Regions from separate parts of the Alteromonas sp. ABH4_456 genome, predicted to be linked through region 3. Evidence: predicted binding sites of a transcription regulator. Region 3 holds the regulator's gene; each other region holds the start of a gene.

Evidence for each region. The regulator sigma-54, encoded in region 3, starts transcription at its own class of promoters, with help from an activator protein. The targets are predictions, from matches to a motif close to GTTGGCACGNNNNTNGNNT.
Region 1: the regulator sigma-54 is predicted to act here: its motif matches at 1,687-1,705, upstream of ACXAG2_RS15270 (PEP-CTERM sorting domain-containing protein).
Region 2: the regulator sigma-54 is predicted to act here: its motif matches at 2,393-2,411, upstream of glnK (P-II family nitrogen regulator).
Region 4: the regulator sigma-54 is predicted to act here: its motif matches at 2,402-2,420, upstream of flgB (flagellar basal body rod protein FlgB).

The regions. Positions count from the first base shown of each region.
Region 1 is NZ_JBSWXO010000010.1:48,183-52,482, reverse strand. It holds gene guaA (glutamine-hydrolyzing GMP synthase) at 1-1,507, shown strand, start outside; gene ACXAG2_RS15270 (PEP-CTERM sorting domain-containing protein) at 1,744-2,469, shown strand; gene ACXAG2_RS15265 (NAD(P)-dependent alcohol dehydrogenase) at 2,521-3,567, opposite strand; gene katG (catalase/peroxidase HPI) at 3,795-4,300, opposite strand, start outside.
Region 2 is NZ_JBSWXO010000009.1:68,517-72,816, forward strand. It holds gene ACXAG2_RS14320 (hypothetical protein) at 1-109, opposite strand, end outside; gene ACXAG2_RS14325 (DUF808 domain-containing protein) at 429-1,346, opposite strand; gene ACXAG2_RS14330 (hypothetical protein) at 1,410-2,135, opposite strand; gene glnK (P-II family nitrogen regulator) at 2,469-2,807, shown strand; gene ACXAG2_RS14340 (ammonium transporter) at 2,839-4,083, shown strand; gene ACXAG2_RS14345 (catalase) at 4,288-4,300, shown strand, end outside.
Region 3 is NZ_JBSWXO010000003.1:362,544-366,843, reverse strand. It holds gene lptA (lipopolysaccharide transport periplasmic protein LptA) at 1-230, shown strand, start outside; gene lptB (LPS export ABC transporter ATP-binding protein) at 236-961, shown strand; gene ACXAG2_RS06940 (RNA polymerase factor sigma-54) at 1,057-2,541, shown strand; gene hpf (ribosome hibernation promoting factor) at 2,574-2,861, shown strand; gene ptsN (PTS IIA-like nitrogen regulatory protein PtsN) at 2,870-3,313, shown strand; gene rapZ (RNase adapter RapZ) at 3,360-4,205, shown strand; gene ACXAG2_RS06920 (HPr family phosphocarrier protein) at 4,205-4,300, shown strand, end outside.
Region 4 is NZ_JBSWXO010000004.1:142,947-147,246, forward strand. It holds gene flgA (flagellar basal body P-ring formation chaperone FlgA) at 1-428, opposite strand, end outside; gene ACXAG2_RS08105 (chemotaxis protein CheV) at 594-1,514, shown strand; gene ACXAG2_RS08110 (CheR family methyltransferase) at 1,534-2,367, shown strand; gene flgB (flagellar basal body rod protein FlgB) at 2,510-2,917, shown strand; gene flgC (flagellar basal body rod protein FlgC) at 2,917-3,339, shown strand; gene ACXAG2_RS08125 (flagellar hook assembly protein FlgD) at 3,364-4,053, shown strand; gene flgE (flagellar hook protein FlgE) at 4,068-4,300, shown strand, end outside.

The DNA of each region.
Region 1 (4,300 bases), on a different contig from region 3:
ACGTCGCGTACGTGAAATCGGTGTTTACTGTGAGCTGTGGGCGTGGGACGTGACCGAAGAACAAATTCGCGGATTCAACCCGGACGGTATCATCCTGTCCGGCGGCCCGGAGTCTGTGACTGAACTGAACTCACCCCGCGCCCCGGAATATGTGTTTGAAGCCGGTGTTCCGGTGCTGGGTGTCTGTTACGGCATGCAGACCATGGCAGAACAGCTGGGCGGTAGCGTACAGGGTTCTAATAAACGTGAATTCGGTTATGCGCAGGTTGAAGTATTAAAAGCCACCGATCTGCTGGCGCAGATTGAAGACCATATCGGTGAAAACGGTAATGCGCTGCTGGACGTGTGGATGAGCCACGGCGATAAAGTAGCGACGATTCCGGAAGGATTCGAAACCATCGCACAGACACCTTCATGTCCTCATGCTGCTATGTATAACGAAGAAAAGCGTTTCTATGGTGTACAGTTTCACCCGGAAGTGACCCATACCCGTCAGGGCCAACGCTTACTAACGCACTTTGTCATGGACATCTGTGGCTGTGAAAAACTGTGGACGCCAGGCGCGATTATCGAAGACGCCATTGCCCGTATTAAAGAAAAAGTGGGCGATGACGAAGTGATCCTCGGCCTGTCAGGCGGTGTGGATTCATCTGTAGTTGCCATGCTGATCCACCGTGCCATCGGGGACAAGCTGACATGTGTGTTCGTAGACAACGGTCTGTTGCGCTTAAACGAAGGTCAGCAGGTAATGGATATGTTCGGAGACCACTTTGGACTGAACATCATCAAGGTGGATGCTGAAGATCGCTTCCTGGCGAGACTGGCGGACGAAGCCGATCCCGAGAAGAAGCGTAAAATCATCGGTAACGAGTTTGTTGCCGTGTTCGATGAAGAAGCGTCTAAGCTTACCAACGCCAAATGGCTGGCGCAGGGCACCATTTACCCTGACGTCATTGAGTCTGCGGGTTCTGCTACCGGTAAAGCCCACGTTATCAAATCCCACCACAACGTCGGCGGCCTGCCTGAAGACATGAAGATGGGGCTGGTTGAGCCGCTGCGTGAACTGTTTAAAGACGAAGTACGTAAGATTGGTCTTGAACTCGGCCTGCCGTACGACATGCTGTATCGTCACCCGTTTCCTGGCCCTGGTCTGGGCGTGCGTGTACTGGGCGAAATCAAGAAAGAATACTGTGACCTGCTGCGTCGTGCCGATGCCATCTTTATTGAAGAACTGCATAACGCCGACCTTTACCACAAAGTCAGTCAGGCATTCACCGTATTCCTGCCGGTACGTTCTGTTGGCGTAATGGGTGATGCCCGTAAATACGACTGGGTTGTATCGCTGCGTGCGGTTGAAACCATCGACTTCATGACTGCACACTGGGCGCACCTGCCGTACGATTTCTTAGGTAAGGTGTCTAACCGTATCATCAACGAAATCGACGGTATTTCCCGCGTGGTTTACGATATCTCCGGTAAGCCGCCTGCTACTATTGAGTGGGAATAAGTTCTCTCATTAGTCTCAATAACAGCGTTCAAGTAAAGCCCTGCAAATGCAGGGCTTTTTTGTTCTTAAATTTAGGGCTCTCGTCTCTAAATTATCAATTATCGCATTTTTAACTGTCAGTTTATTTTGCAACTAAATATTAACAATGATCTATCTAACTGAAATTTCAAAGGTATTTTTTTGGCTCGAATCTTGTTAGGGAAAAGTGAGGTTTTGATTAATACAGGAAGTGGAAAATGAAACTAAATATACAAAAATCACTATTATTACTTGCTTTGATTTTAGGACATACATCAGTATCAATTGCGTCTGTTCTTTATTTTGAAGATGACACTATTGCCACATCGTCTGTACCTGGCGCACTAACATTATCCGGTGTGGATGGTCAAACGACAACTGTAACGTCGGTGACAGACTTCAATACTCAGCTTGCGTCACAAAGCTGGGATCTGGTAATCCTTGGCGAACAGAATAACAATATTTTCAGCAGTATCTCAGGTCTTGATACTTACCTGGGTAACGGGGGCTCTATACTAGGTACAACCTGGCTTGATAATTCAGGTTTATCTGCATTATTGGGAGCTTCGGGTCGTTCAGGTACAAACGGGACAAATATTGCGATTGACTCACACCCCATTTTTGCGGGTCTGTCTTCACCGCTTATGCTGGCAAACCCGGGCTGGGGTATTTTTTCCAGTAGCTGGATAGCATCGTCATCATCTCAATGTCTGGGGACGTTGGGTTCAGGTTGTGCAGTTGTTGAGGGAAATAGTGGCAATTCATTACTGTTAAGTGGCTTGTTCGATACTTATGATGTATCTGATGGTAATATTCTCCTCTCCAATAGTATCAACTACTTGTTAAATGGAGCGACAGGTCCGGTAAGTGTTTCTGAGCCCGGCACTCTGGTATTGATTACATTGGCTATGGCTGGTTTCTTTACCCGAAGAAAGCGTAGCTAAACAGAAAAGCCCGCATTTTGCGGGCTTTGTTATTTTTGACTGTCCGAAGGTTTACACTTCCAGACTCGCCATATCAATCACGTAACGGTGGGCTACGTCACCTTTTGCCAGGCTTGCGAATGCATCATTCACTTCATCAGCTTTAATCATCACACATTCAGGGTGAATGTTGTGCTCAGCACAGAAATCCAGTACTTCCTGAGTTTCCCTGATACCGCCAATCAGAGAGCCTGCTACGCGGCGGCGGCCCATTACTAACGGCATGGTCATAAAATCTTCCATGGGGCCAACCTGACCAACAATAGCCAGCGTACCGTCAATGTCGAGAAGTGGCATATAAACATCTACATCATGTTTAACCGGCACCGTGTCGATGATTAAATCAAATGATGAACCAGCTTCCTGCATTGCGCTCTCGTCAGTAGAAGCCAGAATTCCACTCGCGCCCAGCGCTTTTGCCTGCTCTTCCTTAGAATTTGAACGGCTGAGAACGGTCACTTCTGCGCCCATGGCCACAGCCAGTTTAACCGCCATATGACCCAGACCACCCAGGCCAATTACGCCAACGCGGCTGCCTTCTTTAACGCCCCAGGTACGCAGAGGAGAAAAGGTGGTGATACCAGCACAGAGAATAGGTGCAGTACGGGCCAGATCTAATGATTCCGGTACATTCAGAATGAATTCTTCGCGCACGACAATATGCTTTGAGTAACCGCCCTGGGTAATTTCACCGCTGATACGGTCCGGTGCGCCGTAAGTGGGCGTCATACCATTGCGACAAAATTGCTCTTCACCGTGGTCACACTGGTCGCAGGACTGACAGCTGTCGACCATACAGCCTACAGCTACGTGCTGGCCCACTTTGTAGTTTTTAACGTCTGCGCCAACTTCTATGACTTTACCGACGATTTCGTGTCCCGGGACTAACGGATAAGGCTGGTCGCCCCAGTCGCCGTTTACGGTGTGAAGATCAGAGTGGCAAACGCCGCTATAAAGAATTTCGATGGCCACGTCATTGTCGCGCAGATTCCGTCTTTCGAAATGATAAGGAACCATGTGGGCGTCTGACGAGTGAGCCGCATATCCAATTGTTTTCATAACTAGAGCCTCATTTGTCGTTACATGCTCAGGCATATCCTGATAACGGAAATTTTAAATAAAAACACCCGGGCTGTGCATGCCAGATGCTCTCTAATGATTGCCTGATTGTGCAGATTGCCGGAGGTTTTACGGGAAGACCTGCTGACAGGTTCATTCATAAGCGGGGAAATAAAAATGCCCCCTTAGCGGGGGCATGGTTTAACGAGGTATAAAGAGGGCAGGGATTAACTACGTTTCAGATCAAAGCGATCGTTGCGCATTACTTTTACCCAGGCATCTACGAAGTCGGTAACAAACTTCTCTTTCGCATCTCCAGAGCCGTACACTTCGGCAATGGCCCGTAACTCAGTGTTAGAACCGAAAATCAGATCAACCGGTGTGGCAGTCCATTTCTGTTCGCCTGAAGTACGGTCTGTACCTACATAAATGGCTGCATCATCTTCTGACTTTTTCCATTCTGTAGACATATCCAGCAGATTAACGAAGAAATCGTTTGTCAGCTGACCAGGGTTGCCTGTCAGTACACCATGGGCTGAACCGTCAGCGTTTGCGTTCATGGCACGCATTCCGCCCAGCAGGACTGTCATTTCAGGCACACTCAGTGACAGCATGTCTGCCTTGTCGACCATCATCACAGCCGGTGAGCGGTAGTTACTTTCAGCCCAGTAGTTACGGAAAGCATCAGCAGTCGGTTCCAGTACCGCGAACGAATCAACATCTGTCATTTCCT
Region 2 (4,300 bases), on a different contig from region 3:
AATAGCCCTGAAGCTGGCTTTGCAATGATGTTTCAGCCATTGCCGGTATAGACAGAACAGAAGTAGCAACAAGTGCAAGTGCAGTGAATTGACGACGTAAAGTAAACATAATTTCTCCAAAGTTAAGGTTAATAAACTGCACTCTTACTGACTTCCCGGCAGTTAATTGTTAAGTCGCATTAACTTTAGCGATAGTTGTGCCAACACGAATAAAAATTTTAAGGTGTTGATTTTAAATGTTTTGTTTTGTCGGTGTGGAAAAGCTTAGATAAGTGTAAATAGTATAAATACTAAGAATTAGTAATTTTGAAAACTCTATTTGGCGAATTTGACCAGGTATGATGTACGGGGCTGACAGGTGAGTCAGCCCGCGATGATTTTGGTAATGGCCAGCGCAAAGCTTGCCGCCCCGACAGCATCAGAACAGCTTAATGCGCGTCTTTCTTTTTAGAAAACAGCGAAACAATACCCACAATTACCGAGCCGGCAATCAAACCAGCCACACCATCGGTGATAAGGGAAATGACAAAGCTGAGTTGCTCCACACTGTGATTAATGGATTCAGCGAGGTGGTGCATAAACGGAATATTGTGAGTAAGGATGCCGCCGCCAACGAGGAACATAGCAATGGTGCCGACAAAAGCGAGGGTTTTCATTAACAGAGGCGCAGCAACGAGCAGGGCACGGCCAGTGACACGCTGAAAACCGTTGTAGCCGCCGGTGAGTGACTTTCTGAGGAGATACAGACCGACATCGTCCATTTTCACAATGCCGGCAACCAGACCATACACACCGGCGGTGATCCCCACACTTAACGCGCACAACACACCTACCTGAGTAACAAAATCAGCCTGCTGTACGCTACCCAGTGCAATGACGATAATCTCTGCGGACAAAATAAAATCAGTCCGGATGGCGCCTTTAATCTTGTCTTTCTCAAGCGCCACAAGATCAATATTTTCCTGTGAGAGTTTTTCAATTCTGGCTTCACGCTCTGCTTCATCTTCTTTATGGAAAAGCCGGTGCAATACTTTTTCAGCCCCTTCGAAACACAGGTACAGACCACCAATGACCAGCATGACGGTGATCAGAACCGGAATAAAAGCAGAAATAAGCAGCGCTGCAGGTACCAGGAACACTTTGTTGAGCAGCGAGCCTTTTGCCACAGCCCAGACCACAGGCAGTTCTCTTTCGGCACGCACTCCCTGAACCTGGTTGGCATTTAATGCAAGATCATCACCCAGAACCCCGGCAGTTTTCTGCGCAGCCACTTTAGACATGGCGGAAATGTCATCCAGCAAAGTAGCGATATCATCAATCAGGGCGAGTAAGTTAGCGGCTGCCATAGGTTTTCCTCAATAAGAATCGGGGCATAGGTTATCTGTAGAAGCCCTTATACGCAATACAGACTAATTTTGATTCTCTTCTTCTTTGACCCCTTTATTTATCCGCGCATCAATGAATTTCTCAAACCCTTTGCCCCTGTCTGAACAGGTCGCCCGCCCACCGGTAAAACGTGAAATAAATGCCAGGGTTTGGGTGGTTTTACTACTGCAATCCACTTCAACGGCAGGGGGCGGGGCAAGAGGAGCTTCTTTTTCTGCGCCTTTGCGGGGATCGCTGATATCCGGTGACGTTTTTGCCCGCCTGAGTTCTTTGGCTACCTGCTCAGCATCCTGCTGTGTACTGGCAGCCTGTTGCCGGCTGAAAAAAGCATCCAGAGCACGGCGCGATGTTAATGACGGTCTGGTTGAAACCGTGCCTGAATCTGTTGGCGCAGCCGGCTGCGCAATAACAGAAGACACAGGCGGTTGAACCGGCTCTGACGTCTCAGGCTGCACAGGTTGTTGCGGCAACGGCACTTTTACTGCCGGCGGTGTTTTGATGTCAGGCGGGGCTGCCTGTTCCGGAGCTGGTTTGGACTCCGGTGCGGCCAGTTCAGGTTCAGGCTTGTCGGTAGCCGGTGCTTCCGGAATGGTTTCCGGTAGTGTGTCCGGTTCCCGGGCAGCCTGAGGTTGTGGCAGACGGATTAACGTCGCCGTGATGGGTTTACTGACCACGGGCTCCGGAATATCGCGCTTACTTTCCATCAGCGCCAGTGCGGCAAGCAATATAAGGTGAATAATAACAGACACGACAAAGACCCCGCTTTTCTTTCCTGAGCGGGGTGGATCAAAAGTTGGCCTTTGAGGGGCAAAGAAAGCGGTGTCCGTGGTTTCCATACGCGACAGAAGACCGCTGAAATAAGATGAAGTTCCCAGTCTTTACACAAGCACGATTTTGGCTGCCCAATTATGGTGCGCTATTTTGCCTTCGCACGATCATGGTGCGTAATTTTTAAGCTCTTCATTCGTTTTAATGCATAAATATCTGTTTTTTATAGATTAAAATTTGTGGCATAGGACTTGGTTTACTTCAGCAACCCCCGCTAAAAGCGAAAACAAACAACCATTATTTGGGAGCAACACATGAAACTAGTCACAGCTATCATCAAGCCATTCAAGCTGGATGATGTTCGTGAAGCCATTTCAGAGATCGGTATCGACGGTCTTACCGTTACCGAAGTGAAAGGGTTTGGACGTCAAAAAGGACACACTGAATTATATCGCGGCGCCGAATATCAGGTGGATTTCTTACCAAAAGTAAAACTGGAAGTTGCTGTTCAGGCAGACCAGGTTGATCGTCTGGTAGAAGCCATCGTTGGCGCAGCAAAAACGGGCAAGATCGGTGACGGTAAAGTATTCGTCTACGACCTTGAACATGCTGTTCGTATTCGTACCGGCGAAGCTGACGCAGACGCGCTGTAAAACAACACAATAAGAAATTGCGGAGAAAACAATGGAAATCACATTTGAACTCGGGTATGCATTAGATACCTTCTATTTCCTTATTTGCGGTGCGTTAGTCATGTGGATGGCTGCCGGCTTTGCCATGCTTGAGGCGGGTCTGGTTCGTGCTAAAAACACCACTGAAATTCTGACCAAGAACGTGGCGCTGTATGCCATTGCCTGTACTATGTATATGATCTGCGGTTACAGCATCATGTACGGCGGTGGTGACTTCACATTATTCCTTTCTGGTATTGTTGGTGACGGTGCAACAGGTGTTGCAGAAGAACCGGCTACCTACGCACCTTCAGCTGACTTCTTCTTCCAGGTAGTATTCGTTGCCACTGCAATGTCTATCGTATCCGGTGCGGTTGCTGAGCGTATGAAACTGTGGGCCTTCCTGGCATTCGCAGTTGTGATGACTGGTTTCATCTATCCAATGGAAGGTGCATGGACATGGGGCGGTGAGTCTGTATTCGGTATGTACGTGCTGGGCGACAACGGTTTCTCTGACTTTGCAGGTTCCGGTATTGTTCACATGGCAGGTGCTGCTGCAGCCTTAGCCGGTGTACTGGTACTTGGCGCACGTAAGGGTAAATACACTGCAGATGGCAAAGTAAATGCTATCCCGGGTGCTAACCTGCCTCTGGCGACTTTAGGTACATTCATTCTGTGGATGGGTTGGTTCGGCTTCAACGGTGGTTCTGTTCTTGCAACAGCTACTGTAGAAAGTGCTAACTCTGTTGCGGTTGTATTCATGAACACCAATGCCGCCGCTGCCGGCGGTGCAATTGCTGCTCTGCTGCTGGCCCGCGTAATGTTCGGTAAAGCTGACCTGACTATGGTTCTTAACGGTGCACTGGCTGGTCTGGTAGCTATTACTGCTGAACCTTCAACGCCAACGCCTCTGATGGCAACACTGTTCGGTGCCTTAGGTGGTCTGCTGGTTGTTCTGAGCATCGTGTTCCTGGACAAACTGAAAATCGATGATCCTGTAGGTGCTATCTCTGTTCACGGTGTAGTCGGTCTGTTAGGTCTGTTACTGGTGCCTGTAACTAACGATGGTTCTACTTTCGGTGGTCAGCTGTTAGGTGCTGCTACAATCTTTGTATGGGTATTCGTAACCAGTCTGATTGTTTGGGTAATCCTGAAAGCTGTAATGGGCATCCGGGTTTCTGAAGAAGAAGAATTTGAAGGTGTTGACGTTGCTGAATGTGGTCTGGAAGCATATCCTGACTTTACTTCAGGTCGTTAATCTTCAACACGGAGACTTGATTGGGCAACCTATAACAAAAGCATAATGCTCAACTCACCAAAATTTGAACCCCGCATCTGCGGGGTTTTTTCTGTTTAATAGAAATAAATAATTAACATCTATTAAAAAATAGATTGGTCGTTTTCCGGCTCTCTGTTGTACGCATAGTTACACCAACTATCGTGCTTTTCCCAGGAGACCGTTATGAGTAAAAAAC
Region 3 (4,300 bases):
AAGTAGCCAAACAACTTATTTCCTTGCAAGGTGATGCGAAAATCCAGCAAGATACCAGCATGGTCCAGGGAGATAACATCACCTATGACATGTCAAAAGAGCAACTTCTGGCAACCGGCGGTGAAAGTAACAGCAACGGCCGGGTAACCACGGTTTTCCGTCCTGACACAGTTAAAGAGCTGAAGGAAGAGAACAAGACTTCAGACAGTAACGAAAACGAGGGTAACTGAGTTACATGGCAACCCTGAGTGCGACTCACCTGGCAAAGTCGTATAAATCACGCCAGGTCGTCCGTGACGTTAGTTTATCGGTTTCTACCGGACAGATAGTAGGTCTGCTGGGTCCTAACGGTGCAGGTAAAACCACAACGTTTTACATGATTGTGGGTCTTGTGCCGCTGGATAAAGGCAAAATCCTCATTGATGAGCAGGAGCTGACGCACCAGCCAATGCACGAACGTGCCCGCCGGGGAATTGGCTATTTACCCCAGGAGGCATCCATTTTCCGCAAGCTGACCGTACATGAAAACATCATGGCGATATTACAGACGCGTAAAGACTTAAAAAGTCATCAACGTGAACAGGAAGCGGATGCACTACTTGATGAATTTAATATTAACCATATACGTAATAGTACAGGTATGAGTTTGTCGGGTGGCGAACGCCGCCGGGTTGAAATTGCCCGCGCACTGGCAGCCAATCCGCAATTTATTTTGCTCGATGAACCCTTCGCCGGAGTTGACCCGATTTCGGTTAATGATATAAAGAAGATCATTCAGCACTTACGGGACAGAGGTATCGGTATCCTCATCACCGACCACAATGTCAGGGAAACCCTTGATGTGTGTGAAGAGGCCTATATCGTCAGTCATGGAGAACTGATTGCTCAGGGCACCGCAGAACAGGTATTAAGTAATCAAAAAGTTCGTGATGTATACCTTGGTGAGCAATTCAGGCTATAGTTAAGATATCGGGATGAGCATTTAGCGGAGATTTCGCCACCGGCACTCACACCGCTACAACCGGATGTCCTTTTTAGAGTTTATATAAGACGTAGATGAAACCATCTTTACAGTTAAAATTTAGCCAACAACTAACAATGACGCCTCAGCTTCAGCAGGCGATCAAGCTATTGCAGTTGTCTACGCTGGACTTACAACAAGAAATTCAGGAAGCTCTCGATTCTAATCCTTTGCTGGAAGTCGACGACAGCTCCGACAACGATGTAATTGAGAAAAATAACATCGACAATGATGACAGCATGCAAGAGTCTGCATCAGCCTCGTCTTCTGACAGCATGGATACCGGTGAAGCACTGGAAAAGAATGATTTACCGGATGAGCTGCCCATCGACAGTACCTGGGATGAGTACATTTCTGCGTCTTCTGCCCCCGCGCCCGGCCCTTCCGGTGGTGATGATGAACAAATCTTTCAGGGTGAAACCACCGAAAATATTCAGGACCATCTGCTGTGGCAAATGCGTCTGACACCTTTTTCTGACACAGACCGCGCCATCGCGCTGGCGATCATCGATTCCATTGATGAGTCCGGCTATCTAACGGTTACAGTTGACGACATTCTGCAAAGCGTAAACAGTGAAGATATGGAAGAGCCCGTAGAAGAAGATGAGGTTGAGTGCGTACTTAAACGTATTCAGCTTTTTGATCCTCTCGGTTCCGGCTCCCGCACACCGCAGGAGTGCTTGTTAGTTCAGCTGGCGCAATTTGCACCGGAAACACCGTGGCTGGAAGAAGCCAAACTACTGCTCAGAGAGCATTCCGATCTGTTAGGCAGTAAAGATTACCGTACGTTAATGCGTAAAACCCGCCTGAAAGAAGATCAGTTACGGGAAGCGATGCGTTTGCTGCAAACGCTTAATCCCCGTCCGGGCAGTGCATTAATTACGAAAGAACCCGAATATGTCATTCCGGATGTATCGGTTGCTAAGAAAAATGGCCGTTGGGTTGTAGAATTAAACCCCGACAGCCTGCCTAAGCTCAGTGTTAATCAGCAGTATGCTGCAATGAGCCGTAAAGCAAGAAACAGCAGTGATTCACAATTTATCCGCTCTCACATGCAGGAAGCAAAATGGTTTATTAAGAGCCTTGAGAGCCGGAACGATACGCTGCTGAAAGTAGCAAATTGTATTGTTCAGCAACAGATGGGCTTTTTTGAGCATGGCCCTGAAATGATGAAACCAATGGTGCTGAATGATGTCGCAGAAATGGTAGATATGCACGAATCTACTATTTCCAGGGTAACAACGCAGAAGTACATGCACACGCCCCGTGGTATTTTCGAGTTGAAGTATTTCTTCTCCAGCCACGTTGCCACTGAATCAGGTGGTGAGTGTTCATCTACAGCGATTCGCGCCCTGATTAAGAAGCTGGTTGCCGCTGAAAAGCCAAGCAAGCCACTGAGTGACAGCAAGATTGCTTCGTTGTTGGCCGATCAAGGCATTATGGTTGCCCGGCGAACAATAGCAAAGTACCGGGAATCCTTGTCGATCCCGCCGTCTAACCAACGCAAAAGCCTTATCTAACTTAAGGCTGCTCAAAATAAGGAAGACGAAATATGCAAATCAACCTTTCTGGTCATCACATTGAGATCACTGATTCTTTGCGTAATTATGTCGATACTAAGTTCAGCAAACTGGAACGTCATTTTGACCACATATCAAATGTGCACGTTATTTTAAATGTTGAAAAGCTTAGCCAAAAAGCAGAAGCAACGGTTCATCTTAGCGGCGCGGAAGTCTTCGCCTCTTCCGAAAATCAGGACATGTATGCTGCCATTGACAGCATGGTCGATAAACTCGACAGGCAGGTCCTGAAACACAAGGAAAAGCTTAAAAAGCACTAATTGAATTCATGGATATACAAGCCATAGTCAGCCTGGACCGCACCGAGTGTGCGGTCCAGTGCAATAGCAAAAAACGCATTCTCGAAATCATCAGCGGGATTGCAGCTAAAAATAACCCCGATGTTGATGAAGCCACCGTATTAAGTAGCCTGCTGGCCCGTGAGCGAATGGGCAGCACGGGTATAGGTAACGGCATTGCCCTCCCCCACGGTCGCCTGGCCGGACTGGAAAAAGTTATCGCCATTGTGGTTACCAGCACACCCGCCATCGATTTTGATGCTATCGACAACAAACCTGTGGATATTTTCTTTACTCTGCTTGTCCCTCAGGAACAAACCGAAGGGCATTTACAAACTCTGGCCATGGTTGCCGGAAAACTCAGCGATAAAGAAACCATAAAAACTATCCGCAAAGCTCAGACAAGTGATGATATTATTCGCGCATTACAGTAACTTAGTGTAATACGCACCGACAACACGTGACTTCAGGAGAAACGGCGTGAAGTTAATCATCATCAGCGGACGTTCCGGTTCAGGAAAATCAGTAGCACTTCGTGCCCTTGAGGATCTGGGGTACTACTGCGTCGATAATATTCCGGTTAATCTGTTACCAGCCCTGACACACACTGTCGCCGATGAATACGAGCAGGTAGCTGTGAGTATTGATGTCAGAAACTTGCCTAAAGAGCCTTCTGAGCTGGTTGAAATTCTCGACTACCTGCCGGAGTCATGGACTGTCACCATCGTATATATTGACGCAAGTGACGATATGCTGGTGCGCCGGTTCAGCGAAACCCGGCGGTTACACCCGCTGGCCAAACTGAATAAGTCATTGTCAGATGCCATCCAGACAGAACGTGAACTGCTGGCGCCTGTAGCGGAAAGAGCGGATTTGAATATTGATACCGATTCTCTGAGCATCCACCAGCTGGCAGAATTAATCCGCGAGCGTATCCTCGGTAAGAAAAGCTCACGACTTGTTCTGGTATTTGAATCATTCGGCTTTAAACACGGTATTCCCAAAGATGCAGACTATGTGTTTGACGCCCGTTTTCTGCCAAACCCTCACTGGGAACCGGATTTAAAACACCTGACAGGCCTGGATACACCGGTTCAGGTTTTCCTCAGTTCCCAGCCTATAGTGACCAAATTTATCTGGCAGATTCAGAACCTCATCACGACCTGGTTGCCACACCTTGAACGGAACAACCGCAGTTATGTGACAGTCGCTATCGGATGTACCGGCGGACAGCACCGTTCAGTTTATGTAGCGGAATCACTGGCGAAAAACTTCCGGGAATCTCATCCTGATGTCCAGATCCGCCACAGGGAGCAAAGTAAATAATGCGCATAGAGAAATCTCTGACTATTGTTAATAAACTGGGCCTGCATGCCAGAGCTGCAACGCAGTTGGTGCAACTGGCGAATCAGTTTGATGCC
Region 4 (4,300 bases), on a different contig from region 3:
TTCAGGTTTGCTGATGTCAGCACTGTGCCAGGACTGATAAGACCGGAGGTCACCACCACCGTGCGGGTCCGCGCAACCCGTGCGTTGGTAAACAGATACCAGTCATTGTTGCCGCAACTCACTCTTACTGAAATATAGGACTGGGTGAGGGCGCTGCTGTCTGCGTGATACTGAAAAGGCGTATGGCAGGCTGGGATCTGAATGCGGTCATCAACTGGCACAATACTTACCTGAATATTATCGTCGCCGTGAGCGTCCCCAATAGCGCTTAACAGATAAGCCTGAGCTTCCTGCTGAATTTTTTCCCGCATCTGCGCTGAAGATTGGGCAAATGCCGGAATACTGGCTATGTTTAGCATCATCAGCAACATAACCATCAGCGGCCTGCTTAAAGATTTCTGCAATAATTTCGATAACTTTTTCTGCATGATGACTTTTTTCGTGTTCAGTTCATTGTATTTTGACTATGATTAAAAGCAGAACCCTTAGATTCGTAATGGTTAAAGTGTCACTTTTTTGGCGATTCTGTTTTTAAACATTAAGTGATATGGTGAAACGCAATGTTCGTGCCCAATTTAAATTAGAGGTGATGTATGTCAGGCATTCTTGATTCCGTTAACCAGCGCACGCAGTTAGTGGGGCAGAATAGGCTGGAGCTACTGTTGTTCAGACTCAACGGCCGTCAGCGCTTTGGTATTAACGTGTTCAAAGTGCGGGAGGTACTGCAGTGCCCGCCATTGACAGCAATGCCTAAATTGAATTCACTGGTACGGGGAATTGCGCATATCCGCGGGCAAACCATTTCTGTCATCGACCTGAGCATGGCAACAGGCGGCAGACGGATTGAAAACCTCGAAACAGCGTTTATCGTTATTGCAGAGTACAACCGCTCAGTACAGGGCTTTCTGGTTGGCGCGGTTGAACGCATTATCAATACGAACTGGGATGCCATTATGCCACCGCCGCAGGGGACGGGTCGCGCCAGTTATCTTACTGCCGTTACGGAAGTGGATAAAGAGCTGGTGGAAATTCTGGACGTAGAAAAAATTCTTAACGAAATTTCTCCCCTCAAAGCCGAGGTTAGTAAAGATGTTATCGCCGGGCTGGATACCACTGCTCAGGAAGATAAGATTATATTCATTGCCGATGATTCTTCAGTTGCCCGCAGTCAGGTGAAAAAAGCGCTGACGGCACTGGGACTGAAAATGGAGCTGGCTAAGAATGGCCTGGAAGCATTGAACCGTCTCAAAGAGATTGCTGCTGAAACCGGCGACGTTACAGATAAAGTGGGCGTACTGGTTTCCGATATAGAAATGCCGGAAATGGACGGATACACTCTGACGGCTGAAATTAAAAATACCCCTGAATTGCAGAAATTAAAAGTGGTTCTGCACACGTCGTTAAGCGGGGTATTCAATCAGGCGATGGTGCAAAAAGTCGGTGCCGATGATTTCATCGCAAAATTCCATCCTGATGAGCTTGCTACTGCTGTAGGTAAATGGTTGTCTAACTGATTGACGGGGCAAGGGAAGCTTGAAAAATAAAGAAGTGTCTGCCGACAGTTACCGTCAGTTCGGAACTTTTCTGCAGCAACAGTGTGGCATTTCATTAGGCGACAACAAGCAATATCTTGTCCGTAGCCGCTTGTCGTCTTTGATGTACGAATACGACTACGACAGCCTGGACGGATTGATTGCAGCAGTGGTACGCGGTGGGAACCGTAATTTGTTGCAATCCGTTCTGGATGCCATGACCACCAATGAAACCCTCTGGTTTCGTGATAATTATCCCTACGAATTACTTATTAATAATATCTTGCCGCAGTACGCCAGTGAAAATCGCCGGTTGCGGATCTGGAGTGCTGCCTGTTCCTCAGGACAGGAACCGTACTCCATCGCTATGTCAGTACTGGAATTTCAGCGGCAAAAAACCGGCGCTTTAAGAGCAGGGGTGGAAATTACCGGCACAGATTTGTCGTCGGCCATGCTGGAGAAGTGCAACAAAGGTGTGTATGACGAACTTTCTCTGGCCCGCGGGTTATCGGCAGAACGCCGTCAACGCTATTTCTCTCCCAACAGTGAGGGGATGGTTCAGGTCAATGAGGAAGTACGCAGAATGGTTTCTTTTAAAAGCCTGAATCTGCTGCACAGTTATACAGCACTGGGTCGCTTCGACATCGTATTTTGCCGTAATGTACTGATTTATTTCCCGGCAGATGTGAAACAAAAGATACTGCAACAAATTGCCGCCCAGATGCAGCCCGGGGGGATTTTGTTCCTCGGTGCTTCCGAATCTATCGGTGAAGCCGGATCTCACTTTACCATGGTGAAGTGCCATCCCGGCCTTTACTATCAAAGAAATAAATAATCCTCCGATGCCCCGCCCGGGGCGTCAAAAAATACTTGGCACTTCATTTGCAAAGTTTTCAACAATAAGAAAACGACGATTCACACTCTGAGTCTCTTTTTAATTCGATGTTGTTGAAATCTTTGCCTGTGGAGTGTTTTACATGGCCATCAACCTAGACAATCTGACCGGTTTCCATAAAAAAGCGCTGGATATCAGAGAGCAGAAGATGGAAGTGATTGCCGGTAATCTGGCAAACGCAAACACCCCCGGCTACAAAGCCCGCGATATAGACTTTAAGCAAGCCATGGAAAGCGCCCGCAGTGAACAGCGCCAGGGTTCTTTGCAACGCACTCATGAAAATCACATTGGTGGCGGTCTCAATATCAACAGCTTCGACATCGATTATCGAATCCCAAATCAGCCCGACACCGGGGACGGCAACACCGTTGAAGTGCAGGCTGAAAGAAATGCCTTTCTGGATAACGGAATGAGATACCAGGCAACCCTGCAATTTCTCGAAGGAAAACTGAAAGGTATGAAGAAGGCCTTAAGTGGAGGGCAAAGTTAATGAGCCTGTTTAATGTCATGTCCATTTCCGGTACCGGTATGGAAGCAGAAAGTGTCCGTCTGAACACCACCGCCAGTAACATAGCTAATGCTAACAGCGTCAGCAGCAGTTACGATGAAACCTACAAGGCACGCTATCCGGTTTTCGCCGCAGAACTTGCCAGAGCATCTGATGAACAGAGCAAAGGCGTGGGTGTTGAGGTTAAAGGCGTAGTGGAGAGCGATGCACCTCTGCAAATTGAGTATGCACCGAACAATCCCATGGCTGATGAAAACGGTTATATCTACAAGCCCAACGTCAACATTGTCGAAGAAATGGCAAATATGATGTCCGCTTCGAAAGGCTACGAAACAAACGTTCAGGTTGCTGATACAACCAAACGTATTTTCCGTCAGGTACTGCAGCTTGGTCGCGGTCAGTAACCGCGCTGAGCAGAGGGTATTTTCGTGAGTACTATTTCAAATACGACCGGCTTAAATTCAGAGCTCTACTGGCAGGAAGAAGGTGTAGCCGTTGCCGATGGCAGCGAACAGCGCCTGACTCAGGAAGACTTCTTCTCACTGCTTACAGAGCAGCTGGCGAATCAGGATCCAACTAAACCGGTGGACAATGATCAGATGGTTGCCCAGATGACATCTTTCACGATGGCAGACGGGATCTCCCAGTTGAATGAAAAGTTCGAATCCTTTGCCGCGTCTATGACCTCCAATCAGGCATTGCAGGCTTCCAGTCTGATTGGTCAGCAGGTGCTGGTGGAAGGTAATGTGGGCTACATGGCAGAAGAAGGTGCCGGCTTCAGTGGTGTACTCGTTAACGATCAGACCGTGCAGGATCTGAAGATCACCATCGAAAATCAATATGGTGAAATTGTTAAGACCATTGATGCAGGAACGCAGGCGGCAGGAAATATCCAGTTTAACTGGGACGGAACAGACACAAACGGCAATCCTATGCCGGCCGGAGAATATGTGGTTAATGCTAACGGCACCGTCGACAATGAAGGGACAACCGTTCCTACTGCTATTAACCGGCAGGTAGGCAGTGTCAGCATGACTGGCAGCAGTCAGGGCATTATTTTGAATTTGGCGGGTGATGTGAGTATCAACCTCAGCGACGTCATCCAGATAGGCAGTTAACAGGAGAAAGAGTTATGTCTTTTAATATTGCACTTAGTGGCGTTGCAGCCGCGCAGAAAGATCTCGACGTAACCGCCAATAACATCGCGAACGTCAACACGGTGGGCTTTAAAGAATCCCGTGCGGAATTTGGTGATGTCTATGCATCGTCATTGCTGGCAGGCGGTAAAACAAAAGTTGGTGACGGTGTTTTGACACAAGATGTGGCACAGCAGTTTTCTCAGGGTAGTTTACAGTTTACTAATAC